DNA from 2 places in the Pedococcus sp. P2_D9 genome. Region 2 is predicted to be linked to the other one. Evidence: predicted binding sites of a transcription regulator. Region 2 holds the regulator's gene; the other holds the start of a gene.

Region 1 (8,196 bases), on a different contig from region 2:
GTCACGTGGATGGCCGCCGGGATGGCTCCCGACGCCCCACTCATGCGGCCGTCGGTGACCAGGGCCACGGCATACCCACGCTTTTGGAGGACTCCGAGCGAAGGGGTCAGGGCGTGCAGCTCGGGCATGCCGTTGGCACTGGGGCCCTGCTCGCGGATCACGACGATGACGTCGCGGTCGAGCTCGCGCCGGGAGAAGGCCTGGAGGAAGCCGACCTGGTCGGTGAAGACGCGCGCCGGCGCCTCGATGACCCGGTGCTCCTCCGCAACGGCCGACACCTTGATGACCGCGTGGCCCAGGCTGCCTCCGAGGACACGGAGCCCGCCGTCGACGGTGAACGGGTCGTTGGCCGGGCGCAGGACGTCCCGGTCGCCGGATTCCGTTGCCGCGTCGACGAACCCGAGCTGACCACCGATCAACACCGGCCGCTGGGTGTAGCGCCGCAGCCCGGGCCCTGCCACGGTGAGCACGTCCTCGTGGAGCAGGCCGTGGTCGAGCAGGGTGCCCACGAGGAACGGCGTGCCGCCGGCTGCATGGAAGTGGTTCACGTCGGCGGGCCCGTTGGGGTAGATCCGGGCGATGGACGGAACCGCGGCCGACAGGTCGTCGAAGTCCTCCCACGTCAGGTCGATCCCCGCGGCGGCTGCCATCGAGATGAGGTGCATCGTGTGGTTGGTCGAGCCGCCGGTCGCCAGGAGGGCGACGACCCCGTTGACGACCGTCTTCTCGTCCACGACCTGGCCGATGCCGTACGGCGCGTCGGACGCGGCGATCTCGGCGACCCGGGCCGTCGTCGCCGCGGTGAGCGCCTCGCGCAACGGGTCGTCGGGGTGGACGAACGCCGCCCCGGGCAGGTGCAGGCCCATGACGTCCATGAGCATCTGGTTGGAGTTCGCGGTGCCGTAGAAGGTGCAGGTGCCCGGCGAGTGGTAGGACGCCACCTCGCTCGCGAGCAGCTCGTCGCGCCCGACCTCGCCGGCGGCGAAGGCCTTGCGGGTCTCGGACTTGTCCGCGTTGGAGCGGCCCGACGCCATCGGTCCTGCCGGCACGAGGGCGGTCGGCAGGTGCCCGAACGACAGGGCGCCGGCCACGAGCCCGGGGACGATCTTGTCGCAGACGCCGAGCATGAGGACGCCGTCGAAGACGTCGTGGCTGAGCGCGATGGCGGCCGACATCGCGATGACGTCGCGGCTGAAGAGGCTGAGCTCCATGCCCGCGCGGCCCTGGGTGATGCCGTCACACATCGCGGGCACCCCGCCGGCGACGCGGGCCACGGCCCCGACCTCGCGGGCGGTCTGCTTCATGGCGGCGGGGTAGTGCTCGAACGGCGCGTGCGCCGAGAGCATGTCGTTGTAGGACGTGATGATGCCGAGGCTGACGCCCGTGTCGGCAGCCATGGTGGTCCGGTCGCTGCCGCCGCACGCGGCGACCGCGTGGGCGAGGTTGGAGCAACCGAGGTCGGTGCGTGCCGGGCGCAGGCTCAGCTCGGACGCGGCCCGGGAGAGGCGTTGCAGGTATGCCGTGCGGCTGGCACGGCTGCGGTCGGTCACCCGGGCGGTGACGTCGGCGACGACGGGGTGGATCGCGGGGTGGCTGGCGGGCGCCATGAGGCTCCTGAGGGGATTCGGCGGTCGGGGATGGGACCGCGCGAACGGCATCTTTGGCGCGCGCGTGTGATTCAGTTCACAAGTGTGACGGCGACCCGGGATCCGGCAATGGCCATCCCGGCATACGGACCGGTAGCACCGCGAGTGACGGACGGGTGACGGATCACCGCAGGTCGGTCAGGATGTCGGTCATGACGGACTTGATCGAACGGACCATCGAGCGGGTCGAGAACGTCATCTACCTCGCGGTGGCTGTGGTCCTGTTCGCCATCGCCGCCGTCGTGATCGGCAAGACCGTGCTGACGTTCGGGGACCTCGGCAGCGGCGGGGTCGTGGAAGTGGCCGCCGACATCCTCGACCTGCTGCTCCTCGTCTTCATCGTCGTCGAGCTGCTCTTCGCCGTGCGAACCACCCTGTCCCGGCGCGAGCTCGTGGCCGAGCCCTTCCTCCTCGTCGGGATCATCGCCTCCATCAAGGAGATCGTGGTGCTGTCGGTCAAGGCGCCGGACCTGCTGGGCAAGCCCGAGTTCGCCGACACGCTGCGGCTCATGGGGCTGCTGACGGGCACGATCATCCTGCTGGCGCTGGCGTCGTTCCTGTTGCGGCGCAAGGAGCGAGAGCCCAGCGAGGGCGCCAACTCCGGACACGGCGACACCGAGGTGCAGACCGAGGCCCACCCGACCTGACCGCCTCAAACCCCCGGAGTTCGGCGGGCGTCAGGGCTGGCGGCGGGACAGCGCCCACGCGGCCGCGTCGTCCAGCGAACCCTTTCCCACCCTGCTGAAGACCAGCCGGTCGTGCAGCCGGTTGCGCCGGCCACCCCAGAACTCGACCTCGTCGCAGAGCACGCGGTAGCCGCCCCAGAACTCGGGCACGGGCACGTCGTCCGCGTTCCCTCGATCGGGGAACTGCGCGGCATACCTGTCGTAGGCCTGCTCGAGGCCGGCGCGACCCTCGATCGGCTGGGACTGTCGCGAGGCCCACGCGGAGATGCGGGAGGCCCACGGCCGTGACCCGAAGTAGCCGGCAACCTCGTCGCGGGAGACCTGCTCGGCCACGCCTCGGAACCGGATCGCCCGGAACATCGCCGGCCAGGTCAGCGCCGCGGCGATCCCGCCGGTGGCGGCGATCTCGAGTCCCTTCGTGGACTCGGTCCCGGTGACGAACCCCGGGCCGCGCTCGTCGAAGAACCGCATCAACACGGTCCGCACGTTGGGGCGTCCCTCGGCGTCGACGGTGGCGACCGAGAGGGCGTACGGCTCGGGAACGTCGGCCTGGACCTGCGAGCGCGCCACCGCCTCGTCGACCCAGCGCCTGGCCTGTTGCCACGGCGTGGGCGCGATGTCGGCCTCGGAGATTCCTTCGCCGCTGTAGTCGGTGCGAGCAGTGTCCATGGGAACAGTGTCCACGCGCCGTACGTCTCCCATGACACGGGACCAGGGGCCCGAGATTAGGGTGAAGGCCGGACCAGACGTCAGGGAGGCAGCATGCCCAGCAAAGGCAAGGCCGTCGGCAACCTCGTGAAGTGGGGCGTGAAGTACGGCCCCCACGTGGTCGTGCTGGCCCAGCAGGCCAAGGAGCCGGCGATGAAAGCCGCCCAGACGGCACTGGACCGGCAACGGGCCAGGCGCCGGGCGATCGAGCACGCGGCGACAGTGCGTGAGGGCACCGTGCTCAAGACGTTCGACCCGCGGGCGGACCACAGCGAACCGGTGTGGGTGGTCTTCTCAGCCGATGACCCCATCGCTGCCCACCCCACCTCCACCACCCCGCTGGCCGAGCTGATCGCCAACAGCGACCTGTCCAAGCGCGTCCCCCCGGCGGACCTCCCCACCCCGGCCGCACGCCTCAAGCAGCTCCCCCGCCGCCGGAACGGACGATCGCGATGACGCTGCTGGCGCCGATGGCCGACGGGGCTCGGCGCCAGCTCGCCCACGCGCTGCGCTCCAGGGTCGCCGGCAGTGACGCCCAGGCCAAGGCCGAGCGAATCTGGGGAGCCGAGGGACCGCGCTGGTTCACGCCGGAGGACCCGATCTGGCGGGTGCACGCCGACGCCGCGATGTTCCCGGGCGGCATCCGGGCGCTCCTGCTGCAGTCGCTGCACCCGCTCGCCATGGCGGGCGTCGCCGGGCACTCGGGCTACAAGGGCGACCCGTGGGGACGGCTGCAGCGGACCAGCGAGTTCCTGGCCACGACGACCTTCGGCACCATCGACCACGCAGAGGAACAGATCGCCCGGGTCCGGTCGATCCACGACCGGGTGCGCGGCAAGGCGGCCGACGGTCGCCCCTATTCGGCCGGCGACCCGCACCTGCTGAAGTGGGTGCACGCGACCGAGGCCGACAGCTTCCTCACCGCCTACCAGCGCTACGCCGTGGCGCCGCTGAGCGCCGCCGAGGCCGACCTCTACGTGCAGCAGGGCGGCATCGTCGCCAGCGCGCTCGGGGTGGTCGACCCGCCGACGACCGTGGCTGGGCTGCGCGCGACCATCGAGGGCTACCGACCCGAGCTCGAGTCGACTGCAGCGGCTCGTGAGGCTGCGCGCTTCCTGCTCGTCCACCCACCGCTGCCGCTGGCCGCCCGACCCGGGTATGCCGCGTTGGCAGCGGGCGCCGTGGCGATGCTCCCGCGGTGGGCCAGGCAGCCGTTGCGGCTGCCGTGGCTGCCTGTGACCGAGCGGCTGGTCGGGCGCCCCCTCGGTGGGGTGGCGACGTCGACGGTGCGCTGGGCGATGGCGGACGCGACCGACGAACGCCGCCGCGCCGCCTTGCGCAGGGGCAGCTCCGTCTGACTGGAGCCGGCCGGACGCGCGGTATGCCGCGCGGCTGAGCCAGCCACGCGGCATACCTGCTGTTGGTGCTCGGTTGGTCGGTTTGCTCTGGTTCAGGCGAGCCGGCTGCGCTGGAGCAGTCGCAGTCCCACGAGGGCGAACGGCGAGAACCCGACGAGCACACAGGCTGCGGCGACGAGCGGGCTCGTTGCGCCGAAGACCATCAGCCCCGCGACACCGGTGACGATCAGCCCCAGGGTCCACCAGCCGAGGACCCCCGCACGGGCCAGGCCCGCCAGCAGGAGCAGCGGCCCCACCAGGCTGAGCGGCTCGGTGCCGTCCCAGAAGGGCAGCAGCGACCCGGTCTTGAAGCCGCGGAACACCTCGACAGCCTGCTCGGAGCTGAGGTGCGTGCCGGCGGAGGCGTTCCACCAGTCGCTGAGGACCATCCCCGAGACGTTCGCGAACCCGATGGCGGTGGCGAGGGCTCCCGCGACAGCGAGGCGCAGGCCGCGGGCGCCGCGCACCAGGCTCGGTCCGGCGAGGATGCCGAGGGCGATCACGAGGTTGCCGTAGTGCAGGAAAAGCGCCGAGATCTGCGTCATCGTCGTGTCCCGCGTCAGCGAGGAGATGTAGTCGGCGTCGGCCATGCTCTCCTGCGGCGGAGAGGTGAACATGCCACCCGCCCACAGCAGTGGTCCGGCGACGAGGGCGATCCCGGCGGCGACCGCCATCGCGCGACCGGGCGCCCGGCGCGGGTGGTCGGCGGTGGTGTGGTCGGCGGTGGTGCGGTCGCGGGTGGTGTGGTCGCGGGTGGTGCGGTCGCGGGTGGTGTGGTCGCGGGTGGTGTGGTCGCGGGTGGTGCGCGAGGTCCGTGGGGTCGTGGTGGTCACGGTGTGTCCTTTTCGTGAGGTGGCCCGTGGGCCGTCGCCGTCTCTCGGCGCTGCACCAACGGTCCCGGCGGTCCCCCTCAGCGCAGATCCGTCGAGGGGGACCGTCTGCGCCTCCCCCTCGAGGCGGAGCTGGACACGCTGCCGCTCCTCCTCAAGTGGGATACGCGTGCTCGGCGGGCGCCCTACTGTTTTCGCCATGTCTCGAGCCGCCGCCCTCCGCGACCACCGCGTGGTGCCCGTCGTGGCCGCGGTCGCCCTGGGCCTGCTCGGTCTCGTCGAAGCGTGGTCCGACCCGCAGTTCCGGCCGCACGTCGGTGTCCTGGCCATCGCGTCAGGAGTCATCGCCGCCGGCTTCCTGGTGGCCGTCCGCTGGCCGGTTGCCGGTGCCGTCGTGGTCGCCTGCTTCTATCCCGTCGCCACCCTGCTCGGCGCCCCCGGCCCGGGTGGCGCCGGCCTCATCGCCTCGCTCGTGGCCATGGCGTACGCCGGCTTCGCGGCATCCCCGCGCACGTCCCGCATCGCCGCCGTCGCCTCTGTGGGGGTGTTCATCACCACCGAGGCCCTGCGCAACGGCCTGGGCTGGGACACGGTCTTCTTCCCCGTTGTGTTCGTGCCGGCCTGGTGGGTCGGCACCCTGGTGCGGCGGGAGCGCGAGCGCAGCCGCCAGGTCATCGCCCTCGCCACGGAGCTCGACGCGCAGCGCGAAGCCAGCGCTCGCGCAGCGGTGGTCGAGGAACGAGCCCGCATCGCGCGGGAGGTCCACGACTCGGTGGCGCACTCGGTCAGCGTCATGACGCTGCAGCTCGGCGGTCTGCGGCGCCAGCTCGACGCAGTGCTGGTCGACCACCCCGTGGAGCGCGACGTGATGCTGGGGCTCGAGCGGCTCGGCCGTCAGTCGGTCGAGGAGCTCCGCGCCACCGTGGGCATCCTCCGCGAGCCGGGTGATACCGCCATCGGAGCCCCTCCCCCTGCGCTGGCCCGGCTCGAGGACCTGGTCGGCGACGTGCGCGCCACGGGCCTGGACGTGTCCCTCGAGGTGAGTGGCCCGCTCGACGGGCTGCCCAAGGCGCTCGACACCGCGGCATACCGGATCGTCCAGGAGGCGCTCAGCAACGTCCTGCGGCACGCACCGGGAGCGCATGCTGTCGTGCGGGTCGTCAACGACGGCACCGTGGTTCGCCTCACCGTGACCGACGACGGGCGCGGCTCGGGGCGCTCCGGTGTCACCGACCGGGACAACCCCAGCACCGCGGACGGGGCGTACGGCGGCCACGGCGGCCACGGCATCGTGGGCATGCGCGAGCGGGTGGACATGCTCGGCGGGAGCATCTCCGTCGGGCCGGTGCCCGGCGGCGGGTTCGAGGTCGACGTGCGGCTGCCGGTCTCGCGGGAGTGGCAGTGAGGGAGGGGTCGTGAGCATCCGGGTGCTGCTGGTGGACGACGAGGCGATGGTGCGTGTCGGGCTGCGCATGGTGCTGAGTGCCGAGCCCGACATCGAGGTCGTGGGAGAGATCGGGGACGGTGAGGCCGCCGAAGCCGCCGCGCTCGAGCTGGCTCCCGACGTCGTGCTGATGGACGTCCGCATGCCCAGGCTCGACGGGATCGAGGCGGCTCGCCGGGTGATGGCCGCCCGGCCGCAGACGCGGGTCGTGATCCTGACGACGTTCGGCGAGGACGAGTACGTCGAAGGGGCGCTGCGCTCCGGCGTCAGCGGGTTCCTCCTCAAGGTGTCGCCGCCCGAGCAGCTGGTGGCAGCGGTGCGCACGGTCGCTTCCGGCGGTGGCCTGCTGGACCCGTCGGTGACGTTGCGGGTCATCGAGCGGTTCGCCGGCGCTCCCACTCCGCGGACCGTCCGCTCCTCGGCGCTGGACGCGCTGACCGAGCGCGAGCGCGACGTGCTGACCCTGATTGCGAGGGGACTGTCGAACGCCGAGATCGCCGCAGATCTCTACCTCGGCGAGGCCACCGTCAAGACGCACGTGTCGAACGTGCTGATGAAGCTCAGGCTCCGCGACCGGGTGCAGGCCGTCGTAGCCGCCTACGAGCTGGGCCTGGTCGCGCCCGGGGGCCCGGGCTAGTCACCACAGGCGGTCGGCAGCGGGAGTTTCGGGCGAGTGGCCGAAAGTTGGGCCCCACCGGGCGGCCCGGGCCGGGAGTTTCGGGCGAGTGGCCGAAAGTTGGACCCCACCGGGGGGACAGATGCGGCGGAAGGTTACGGCTAGGCGCTAGGGCACGGGGTGGCGGGCGTCGTAGCGCACGAAGCCCGGCTGGATCCGGCCCAGCACGACGATGGCGACCACACAGGCGAGCCCACCCACGACTGCGGTCATCGCCTCGCCGATCCCGCTGGCGAGGAAGCCACCCGCCATCTCACCCAGCCTCGGCCCGCCCGCCACGACGACGATGAAGACGCCCTGCAGCCGCCCGCGCAGGTGGTCCGGTGTGGCGGCCTGCAGGATCGTCGTCCGGAACACCGCGCTCACCGAGTCGGAGGCGCCGGCCACCGCCATGGCCACCAGCCCGAGCCACAGCGCCGCCCCCTTGGACATCACCCCGCCGGCCGCCAGCATCGCAGCACCGAAGCCGGCGATGGCGAAGCCCCAGCCCACGATCGACACCAGGATCGCCAGGCCCTGACGACGCACGTGTCCGAGCCGGCCGGAGAAGAACATGGCGACGATCCCACCCACCGCCGCGGCCGCCGACAGCGCCCCCACCGTCTTGGCCCCGCCTCCGAAAATGATTGCGCCGGCAGCCGGGAACAGCACCCGAGGCTGGGCCAGCAGCATCGCGCAGATGTCGGCGACGAAGGTCATGCGCACATTGGGTCGCGTTGCCAGGAAAGCGAATCCGTCGAGAACCGACCGCAGTCCCGGCCGACTCGGGGCTGCCCCCGCCTCAGGCTCAGGGGGCAGGGGCTGCAGCC
Region 2 (8,196 bases):
CTGAGAACGAGGTGCGATGCCGGAAGTTACGCGTCGCCACGTAGCGAAACCTGCGGGTCTCAGATGTCGACATCAGCGAGCTCCCGGTGCAGGGCGCGCACGGCGCGCAGCTGGAGCTGCTTCACTGCGCCCTCGGACTTGCCGAGGACCTTGGCGGTCTCCGCGAGGGTCAGTCCCTGCAGGAACCGGAGCACCACGCACTCGGCCTGCTCGGGCTTGAGACCCTTGACGGCGGCGAGCAGGCGCTGGTCGCGCAGCCGGTCCAGCACCTCCTGGTCGGGGGCGTCCACGCGACGGTCGGCGTCGAGCATGTCGGCGGTGGTGACCTCCATGCGGAAGCGAGCCGACTTGGCGTTGTCGGTGATCAGGTTCCGCGCGATGGTGATGAACCAGGCCGCGATGTCGCGGCCCTGCCAGGAGAAGGAGTCCATCCGGCGCAGTGCACGCAGGAAGGTCTCCGAGGTGATGTCCTCGGCCAGCTGCTTGCCTCCCACCCGCACGTAGACATAGCGGTAGACGACGTCGACGTAGCGTTCGTAGAGCATCCCGAACGCCTCGGCGTCGCCACGCTGGGCCAGCTCGACCAGCGCGGAGATGCGTTCGAAGTCCTGGGGCGCCTCACCCGGCCCGAAGCCGGCGCGCGCAGCCGAACCGCCGCCTGAACCTTCGTGGCCACCTCCCGACAGGGTGCCGGCCGTGCCGGCCTCGCCGGCGAGGCTCAGCAGCACTCGCAGGGTGCCGAGGAAGTCCGCCGTGGCCGCTCCGATGCCGTGGTCGCCCACCGTGGCGTAACCGAAGGCCGGGCGGCTCGTTGCCCAGAGCGGACCCTGGTCTCCGGCCCAGTGGGCAGCACGAGGGACCGCGAGTCGTCTCGCGGCGCTGCGTGGTGCACGAATCCGGATCGGGGCCTCCTTGATCGGACAGTTTCCCCGATATCTGCCAGATTGTCAGGAGACCTGCGACACATCTCGGTATGCCGCGGTGTCCAGCGAGCCCCGTGGGGCGGGTGAGGCGCCCGCTACCGCGAGCGGCGGCGGGCAGCGGCCGTGGCGCCCACGCGGCATACGCTCGGGGTGTGTCCGCAACCCCCACGCCCGCCGAGGTGCGCATCACCCTGGTCAGCAAACCGGGGTGCCACCTGTGCGATGAGGCGCGGGCCGTCATCGAGCGCGTGGCCGCCGACCTCGGGGTGGGTTGGGTGGAGCTGTCGATCGAGGACGACCCGGCACTCAGGGAGCAGTACTGGGAGCAGATCCCCGTCACGTTCGTGGACGGGGGCCAGCACGACTACTGGCGGGTCGACGAGACCCGGCTGAGGAGCGCGCTCACGAGCACGAAGTGACGTGGATCACGCGGGTCCTGGGACGGACGCTTGTGACTTTGTGCATCCGTTCACAAAAGCGTAATCTGGCCGGGCTCCCATCCGCTCCAGCCAGGCGCGGACTGCCCGTGATGAGAAGGAGCCGGAAGAGACTGTGTCTGCCGACCCGAGCGCCCGTCGGGGTATTCCCGACGCCACGGTCGCACGGCTACCCGAGTACCTCCGAGCCCTGACCGGCTTCGCGGAGCGCGGGATCACGTCGGTGTCCTCCGAGGAGCTGGCCTCCGCCGCGGGCGTCCGCAGTGCCAAGCTCCGCAAGGACCTGTCCCACCTCGGGTCCTACGGCGTGCGCGGGGTCGGCTACGAGGTCGACCACCTCGCCTACCAGATCTCCCGCGAGCTCGGCCTCACCCAGGACTGGCCGGTCGCCATCATCGGGATGGGAAACCTGGGCCACGCGCTCGCGGCCTACAGTGGCTTCGCCACGCGCGGGTTCCGCGTCGTCGCCCTGCTCGACCAGGACTCCGCCCTGCTGGGGCAGGAGATCGCCGGGATCACCGTGCAGCCGATGGGCGCCCTCGCGTCGCTGGTGGCCGACCAGGGCTTGGCCATCGGCGTGATCGCGACGCCGGCCGCGTCGGCGCAGGACGTGGCCGACCAGCTCGTGGCGGTCGGGGTGCGCTCGATCCTCAACTTCGCCCCGTGCGTGCTCGTCGTGCCCGACGACGTCGACGTCCGCAAGGTCGACCTGTCGACCGAGCTGCAGATCCTGGCCTTCCACGAGCAGCGCAGGGCGCTGGCCGCCGAGGGCGCGCTCGACCAGGTCTCCGCCGGCTCGCTCGACCACGTGGCCCAGGCGGTCGGCCGATGAGCCTGGTCATCCTGGGCCTGTCCCACCACACCGCGCCGCTGCCCCTCCTCGAGGCCATGTCGCTCGACGCCGACCGCCGCCGCGCGCTCTCCGCCGGCCTCACCGGCCGCGAGAACCTCTCCGAGGCGATCGTCGTGTCCACGTGCAACCGCACCGAGGTCTATGCCGAGTCGATGACCTTCCACGGCGCGGTCACCGACATCTCGGACGCACTCACCGAGGTCACCGGCGTGGGTCGCGACGAGCTGCGCGAGCACCTCTACGTGCACTACGAGGACCGCGCGATCGCGCACGCGTTCACGGTCGCCTGTGGCCTGGACTCGATGGCCGTCGGTGAGGCCCAGATCCTCGGCCAGATGCGCACCGCCCTGCGCGAGTCGCAGAAGTACGGCCACGCCGGCCCCGCCCTCAACACCCTCTTCCAGCAGGCCCTGCGCGTCGGCAAGCGCGCCCACACCGAGACCGGGATCGACGCCGTGAGCGTCTCCCTGGTCGAGGCCGGCCTGGCCCGCGCGGAACGCGAGCTCGGGTCCCTGGCCGGGCTCAAGGTCCTCGTCGTGGGCGCCGGAGGCATGAGCTCGCTGGCCGCCACGACCGTCTCGCGCCGCGGCGCCGCTGGCCTCACGATCGTCAACCGGACGCTGGCCAAGGCACTTCGGCTCGCCGAGCGCACCGGCGGCACCGCTCGCCCCCTCGACGACCTCGCGGCTGCCCTGGCCGGCGCCGACGTCGTCATCTCCTGCACCGGGTCGACCGGCGTGGTCGTCGACCTCGCCACCGCCGGCGATGCCCAGGTGGCCCGCGCCGGGCGCCCGCAGGCCTACATCGACCTCGCCCTTCCCCACGACGTCGCCCCCGAGGTCGCCTCCCTGAGTGGGGTCACCCTCGCCGGGCTGGGTGCGCTGGGGGAGGAGCTCTCCGGAGGCCAGACCCCGCCCCAGGTGCGCGAGGTGGCGGACCTCGTCATCGGTGAGGTCGCGGCATACCTCACCTCGCGGGCGGCGGAGACCGTCGCACCGACCGTCGCGGCGCTGCGGTCCCACGCCGCCGACGTCGTCGCGGGCGAGCTCAACCGGCTCGACCAGCGGCTCCCCGACCTCGACGACGTCGCCCGGGCAGAGGTCCAGCTCGCCGTCCACCGCATCGTCGAGAAGCTGCTGCACACCCCGACCGTCCGCATGAAGGAACGCGCCGTGGGCGGTGAGGGCGCCGACTACGCGCAGGCCCTGCGTGAGCTGTTCGACCTGCGTCCCGGCGAAGCCGTCACCGCGTCCGTGCCCCCGCCAGAGCGTGGAGGTATGCCGTGAGCGCACCTGCCGCCGCACCCCTCGCCTTGCGTCTGGGCACCCGACGCAGCCCCCTGGCCACGACCCAGTCCACCGGGGTGGCCGACCTGCTGCGCGCCCGGGGTCATGCGGTCGAGCTCGTGGAGATCGTCACCGAGGGAGACACGTCGACCGCCTCGCTCGCCTCGATCGGCGGGACCGGGGTGTTCGCGGCCGCCCTTCGCCGCGCCCTGCTCGCGGGTGAGGTCGACCTCGCTGTGCACTCGCTCAAGGACCTGCCGACCACGCCCGAGCCCGGTCTGGTCGTGGCAGCCCTCCCGGTCCGTGAGGACCCGCGCGACGTGCTGGTCTCCTCGGGCGGTCGCACCCTCGGTGAGCTCGGCGAGGGCGCGGTCGTCGGCACCGGCTCGCCGCGGCGCGTGGCCCAGCTCGCGGCCCTCGGGCTCGGGCTGTCGTTCAAGGACATCCGCGGCAACGTCGACACCCGCATCGGGCTGGTCAGGGACGGCGCCCTCGACGCCGTCGTGCTGGCTCGCGCGGGTCTGGCCAGGCTCGGGCGGCTCGATGAGGTCGCCGAGGCGATCGACCCCCTCCAGATGCTGCCCGCCCCCGGCCAGGGTGCACTCGCCGTGGAGTGCCGGGCCGACGACGACATCACCCGCGCCGCGCTGGAGGTCCTCGACGACCCCGACACCCGCGCGTGCGTGACGGCCGAGCGTGCTGTCCTCGCGGCCCTCGAGGCCGGCTGCTCGGCACCGGTCGGAGCGCTGGCCGAGATCGTCGAGGGTGAGGACGGGCTCGAGCTGTCCCTGCGTGCCTTCGTCGGTGCCGTCGACGGGTCGTTCGACCTGCGCCGGTCCCTCGTGGGCGGCGTCGACGACGGCGAGGCCCTCGGCCGCCGGCTCGCCGCCGTGCTGCTCGAGGACGGCGCCGACCTGTTGCAGGGACCCGAGGACCGCCCCCCTGCCCGACCGGTGCCGCCCGGCACGGGTCCCTCGAGCGCCGCCACCGACGGCCTGACACCAGACCCAGCCGAGGCGAACGGACCAGCTCCGCTCGCCGCCCCCGACCGCCACCCAGAACACGACAGCACGGAGCGTGCACTGTGAGCCCCACGCGCTCGACCCAGCCCACCACCCACCAGACCCCTCGTCAGAGCCGGGTCCCGGGACGCGTCGCCTTCGTCGGCGCCGGCCCCGGCGACTCCGGACTCATGACCGTGCGGTCCCTGGAGTTCCTCGCCGCAGCCGACGTGGTCGTCATCGACCAGGTGGCTCGTGAGGACGTCGTTGCCCGCTACTGCCGTGCGGACGTCGAGATCATCGACGCCGGCCACGGCGAGCACGGGCAGCCACTGACCCACGCCATGAGGGCCAAGCTCGTCGTCAAGGCCGCCAAGTCCGCCACCGGCGGCTTGGTCGTCCGGCTCATGGACGGCGACCCGGGCACCTTCAACGGCCTCGCGGAGGAAGCCCTCGCCTGCCAGAAGGCCGGCATCGGCTTCGACATCGTGCCCGGGGTCAGCGCGGTCTCGGCCGTCCCGGCCTACGCGGGCATCCCGCTGACGTCGAGCAGCTCGCCGGCCGTGCACGTGATCTCCGCCAACGACCGGCACGTCGACTGGTCTGCCTCGGTGGCCGACTCGGTCACCGTGGTCCTGCTCGGCCAGCCCGAGGACCTCGGTGTCGCGCTGGGCAAGCTGCTGGGGGCGGGTCGGTCGGCCGACAGCCCGGTGGCCCTCACCGAGCGCGGCACGACGATCCGCCAGGCCACCCGCGTCACCACCCTGGGTGAGGTCGCCAAGGTCATGAAGACCCTGGAGTTCCCCGCCCTCGCGGTGGTCGGCACGACCGTGGCTCTCCGCGAGAACCTGTCCTGGTTCGAGACCAAGCCGCTGTTCGGCTGGAACGTCCTGGTGCCCCGCACCAAGGAGCAGTCCGGCTCGACCATCGCCCGGCTCGAGTCCTTCGGTGCGACCGCCGAGGTCGTTCCCACGATCTCGGTCGAGCCGCCGCGCACGCCCCAGCAGATGGAGCGTGCGGTCAAGGGCCTGGTCACCGGTCGCTACGAGTGGATCGGGTTCACCTCGGTCAACGCCGTGAAGGCCGTGCGGGAGAAGTTCGAGGAGTTCGGGCTCGACGCGCGGGCCTTCGCCGGGCTCAAGATCGCTGCGGTCGGTGGTGTGACCGCCGCCGCGCTGCGCGAGTGGGGCATCGTGCCCGACCTCGTGCCGTCCGGCGAGATGTCCGCCAACGGGCTGCTCGAGGAGTGGCCGCCGTTCGACGAGGTGCTCGACCCCATCAACCGGGTCTTCCTGCCGCGCGCCGACATCGCCACCGACACCCTCGTCGCCGGCCTCCAGGAGATGGGCTGGGAGGTGGACGACGTCACGGCATACCGCACGGTGCGCGCAGCTCCGCCGGCCGCCCACATCCGTGAGGCCATCAAGGGTGGGCAGTTCGACGCAGCGGTGTTCACGTCGTCCTCGACGGTGCGCAACCTGGTCGGCATCGCCGGCAAGCCGCACCCGTCAACGGTCATCGCGTGCATCGGTCCGGCCACGGCCAAGACGGCCGAGGAGCACGGCCTGCGGGTCGACGTCCTCGCGCCCGAGGCGTCGTCCGACTCGCTCGTCGACGCGCTGGCCGACTACGGCTTGGGGCTGGCAACCGCTGCCGCGGAGGCGGGCGAGCCCGTGGTGCGTCCCAGCGCCAAGAAGTCGGCGTCACGCCGCCGGGCGAAGTAGCCGTCCCGCATGACTGACCACTCGCAGCCGGTGGGGCCGGTGATCCGGCCCCGTCGGCTGCGGCAGTCGGTGGCCATGCGCCGGCTCGTCGCCGAGACGAGGCTGGACCCGGCCGAGCTGGTGTTGCCCGTCTTCGTCCGCGAGGGCATCGACGAGCCGCAGCCGATCTCGGCGATGCCCGGCGTGGTCCAGCACACGGTGGACTCGCTGGTCATCGCCGCCCGCGAGGCCGCGGACGCGGGGCTGGGCGGGCTCATGCTCTTCGGCGTGCCGACGTCCAAGGACGCGGTCGGCTCCGGCGCCGACGACCCGGACGGCATCCTCAACGTGGCGCTCCGAGCGGTCGCCGACGCCGTGGGTGACCGGATCGTCGTGATGGCCGACCTGTGCCTCGACGAGTTCACCGACCACGGCCACTGCGGGGTCCTGTCCGAGGACGGACGGGTCGACAACGACGCCACGCTCGAGCGGTATGCCGCGATGGGCCTCGCGCAGGCCCGCGCCGGCGCCCACGTGCTCGGGCTCTCGGGGATGATGGACGGCCAGGTCGCCCACGTCCGTGCGGCGCTCGATGCCGAGGGCTACACCGACACCGTTCTCCTGGCGTATGCCGTGAAGTACACCTCGGCTCTGTACGGCCCGTTCCGCGAGGCCGTGCAGTCCTCGCTCGAGGGTGACCGGGCGACCTACCAGCAGGACCCGGCCAACGCGACCGAGGCCCTGCGCGAGCTCGAGCTCGACATCGTCGAGGGCGCCGACATCGTCATGGTGAAGCCGGCCGGGCCGCACCTCGACATCGTGGCGGCCGCCGCGGCGGTGTCGACCGTGCCGGTGGCGGCCTACCAGATCTCGGGGGAGTACTCGATGATCGAGGCGGCCGCGGCCAACGGCTGGATCGACCGCGACCCGGCGATGATGGAGTCGCTGCTGACCATCCGGCGCGCCGGGGCCCAGGTCATCCTCACCTACTTCGCGGTCGACGCCGCCCGCCTCCTGCGCCCCTGAGCCGGCACGGCGGCACACCTCACTTGTTGCGCGCTGGTGGTCACGGAGGGCCGATTTGGGGCCCTTCGTGACGATCTGCCGGCAACAAGTCGGCGAGCGCCTGGACTTGTTGCGCTCTGGTGGTCACGGAGCGCTGGTTCTGGGCCCCTCGTGACGATCTGCCGGCAACAAGTCGGAGAGGTGACGATCTGGCGGCACCAAGTCGGGGAGGGGCAGACATGACGAACGGGCCGGTTCCCCCGAACCGGCCCGTCGTCAGTCTGTGTGTGAAGCGCTGGGTCAGGCAGCCTTGGTGAGCTGGATGTCCAGGTTGAGCTTGACCTTCTCGGAGACGAGCACGCCGCCACCCTCGAGGGCGACGTTCCAGCCGAGGTCCCAGTCCTTGCGGTTGATGTCGGCGCTGGCCTCGAAGCCGGCCTTCTCGTTGCCCCACGGGTCGGTGGCCAGACCGGTGAACTCCAGGTCGAAGGTGACCGGCTTGGTGACGCCCTTGATGGTCAGGTCGCCGGTGAGCGAGTCGGGGGTGACCTCGGTCGAGGTGAAGCTCATGGTGGGGTTGGCCTCGGCGTCGAAGAAGTCGCCGGACTTGAGGTGGGTGTCGCGGTCGGCGGAGCCGGTGTCGACGGAGGCGATCTGGGCCACGGCGGTCACCTGCGAGTCGGTGATGTCGTCGCCGACCTTGACGGTGCCCTCGAACTCCTTGAACTGGCCGCGGACCTTCGTGACCATGAGGTGACGGGCGACGAAGCCGATCTCGCTGTGCGAGGCGTCGACGGTCCAGGTGCCGGCGGGGAGGTCGTTGATGCTTGCCATGGGGGTCTCCTGTGGTGGGGGGTGCGACCGGGCAGTTCCCGAACGCTTCATCTCTTCGAACATAGCAGACCTCATTTATATTTCAACTATCGCTTGGGATGCCATACTCACGCTCATGAGCACTCCCACCGGTGAGCCGCAGTGGCTCAGCGAC

Evidence for each region. Region 2 encodes Rex, which represses fermentation and respiration genes when NADH is low (regulators of the CRP and FNR family bind a similar motif). Its sites were predicted from a motif close to CTTGTGAANNNNTTCACAAG; they were not measured.
Region 1: a site for Rex is predicted at 1,671-1,690, ahead of edd (phosphogluconate dehydratase). Genes of this name have one in related genera too.

The regions. Positions count from the first base shown of each region.
Region 1 is NZ_JBFUEI010000008.1:78,036-86,231, forward strand. Features, by position in the region: gene edd (phosphogluconate dehydratase) at 1-1,607, opposite strand, end outside; gene AC1DXJ_RS13640 (phosphate-starvation-inducible PsiE family protein) at 1,799-2,293, shown strand; gene pdxH (pyridoxamine 5'-phosphate oxidase) at 2,324-3,001, opposite strand; gene AC1DXJ_RS13650 (hypothetical protein) at 3,095-3,496, shown strand; gene AC1DXJ_RS13655 (oxygenase MpaB family protein) at 3,493-4,398, shown strand; gene AC1DXJ_RS13660 (hypothetical protein) at 4,491-5,270, opposite strand; gene AC1DXJ_RS13665 (sensor histidine kinase) at 5,467-6,672, shown strand; gene AC1DXJ_RS13670 (response regulator) at 6,683-7,348, shown strand; gene AC1DXJ_RS13675 (MFS transporter) at 7,496-8,196, opposite strand, start outside.
Region 2 is NZ_JBFUEI010000002.1:379,123-387,318, reverse strand. Features, by position in the region: gene AC1DXJ_RS04640 (sigma-70 family RNA polymerase sigma factor) at 60-782, opposite strand; gene AC1DXJ_RS04635 (glutaredoxin family protein) at 1,076-1,342, shown strand; gene AC1DXJ_RS04630 (redox-sensing transcriptional repressor Rex) at 1,476-2,192, shown strand; gene AC1DXJ_RS04625 (glutamyl-tRNA reductase) at 2,189-3,499, shown strand; gene hemC (hydroxymethylbilane synthase) at 3,496-4,587, shown strand; gene AC1DXJ_RS04615 (bifunctional uroporphyrinogen-III C-methyltransferase/uroporphyrinogen-III synthase) at 4,584-6,224, shown strand; gene hemB (porphobilinogen synthase) at 6,234-7,229, shown strand; gene AC1DXJ_RS04605 (YceI family protein) at 7,509-8,042, opposite strand; gene AC1DXJ_RS04600 (MarR family winged helix-turn-helix transcriptional regulator) at 8,158-8,196, shown strand, end outside.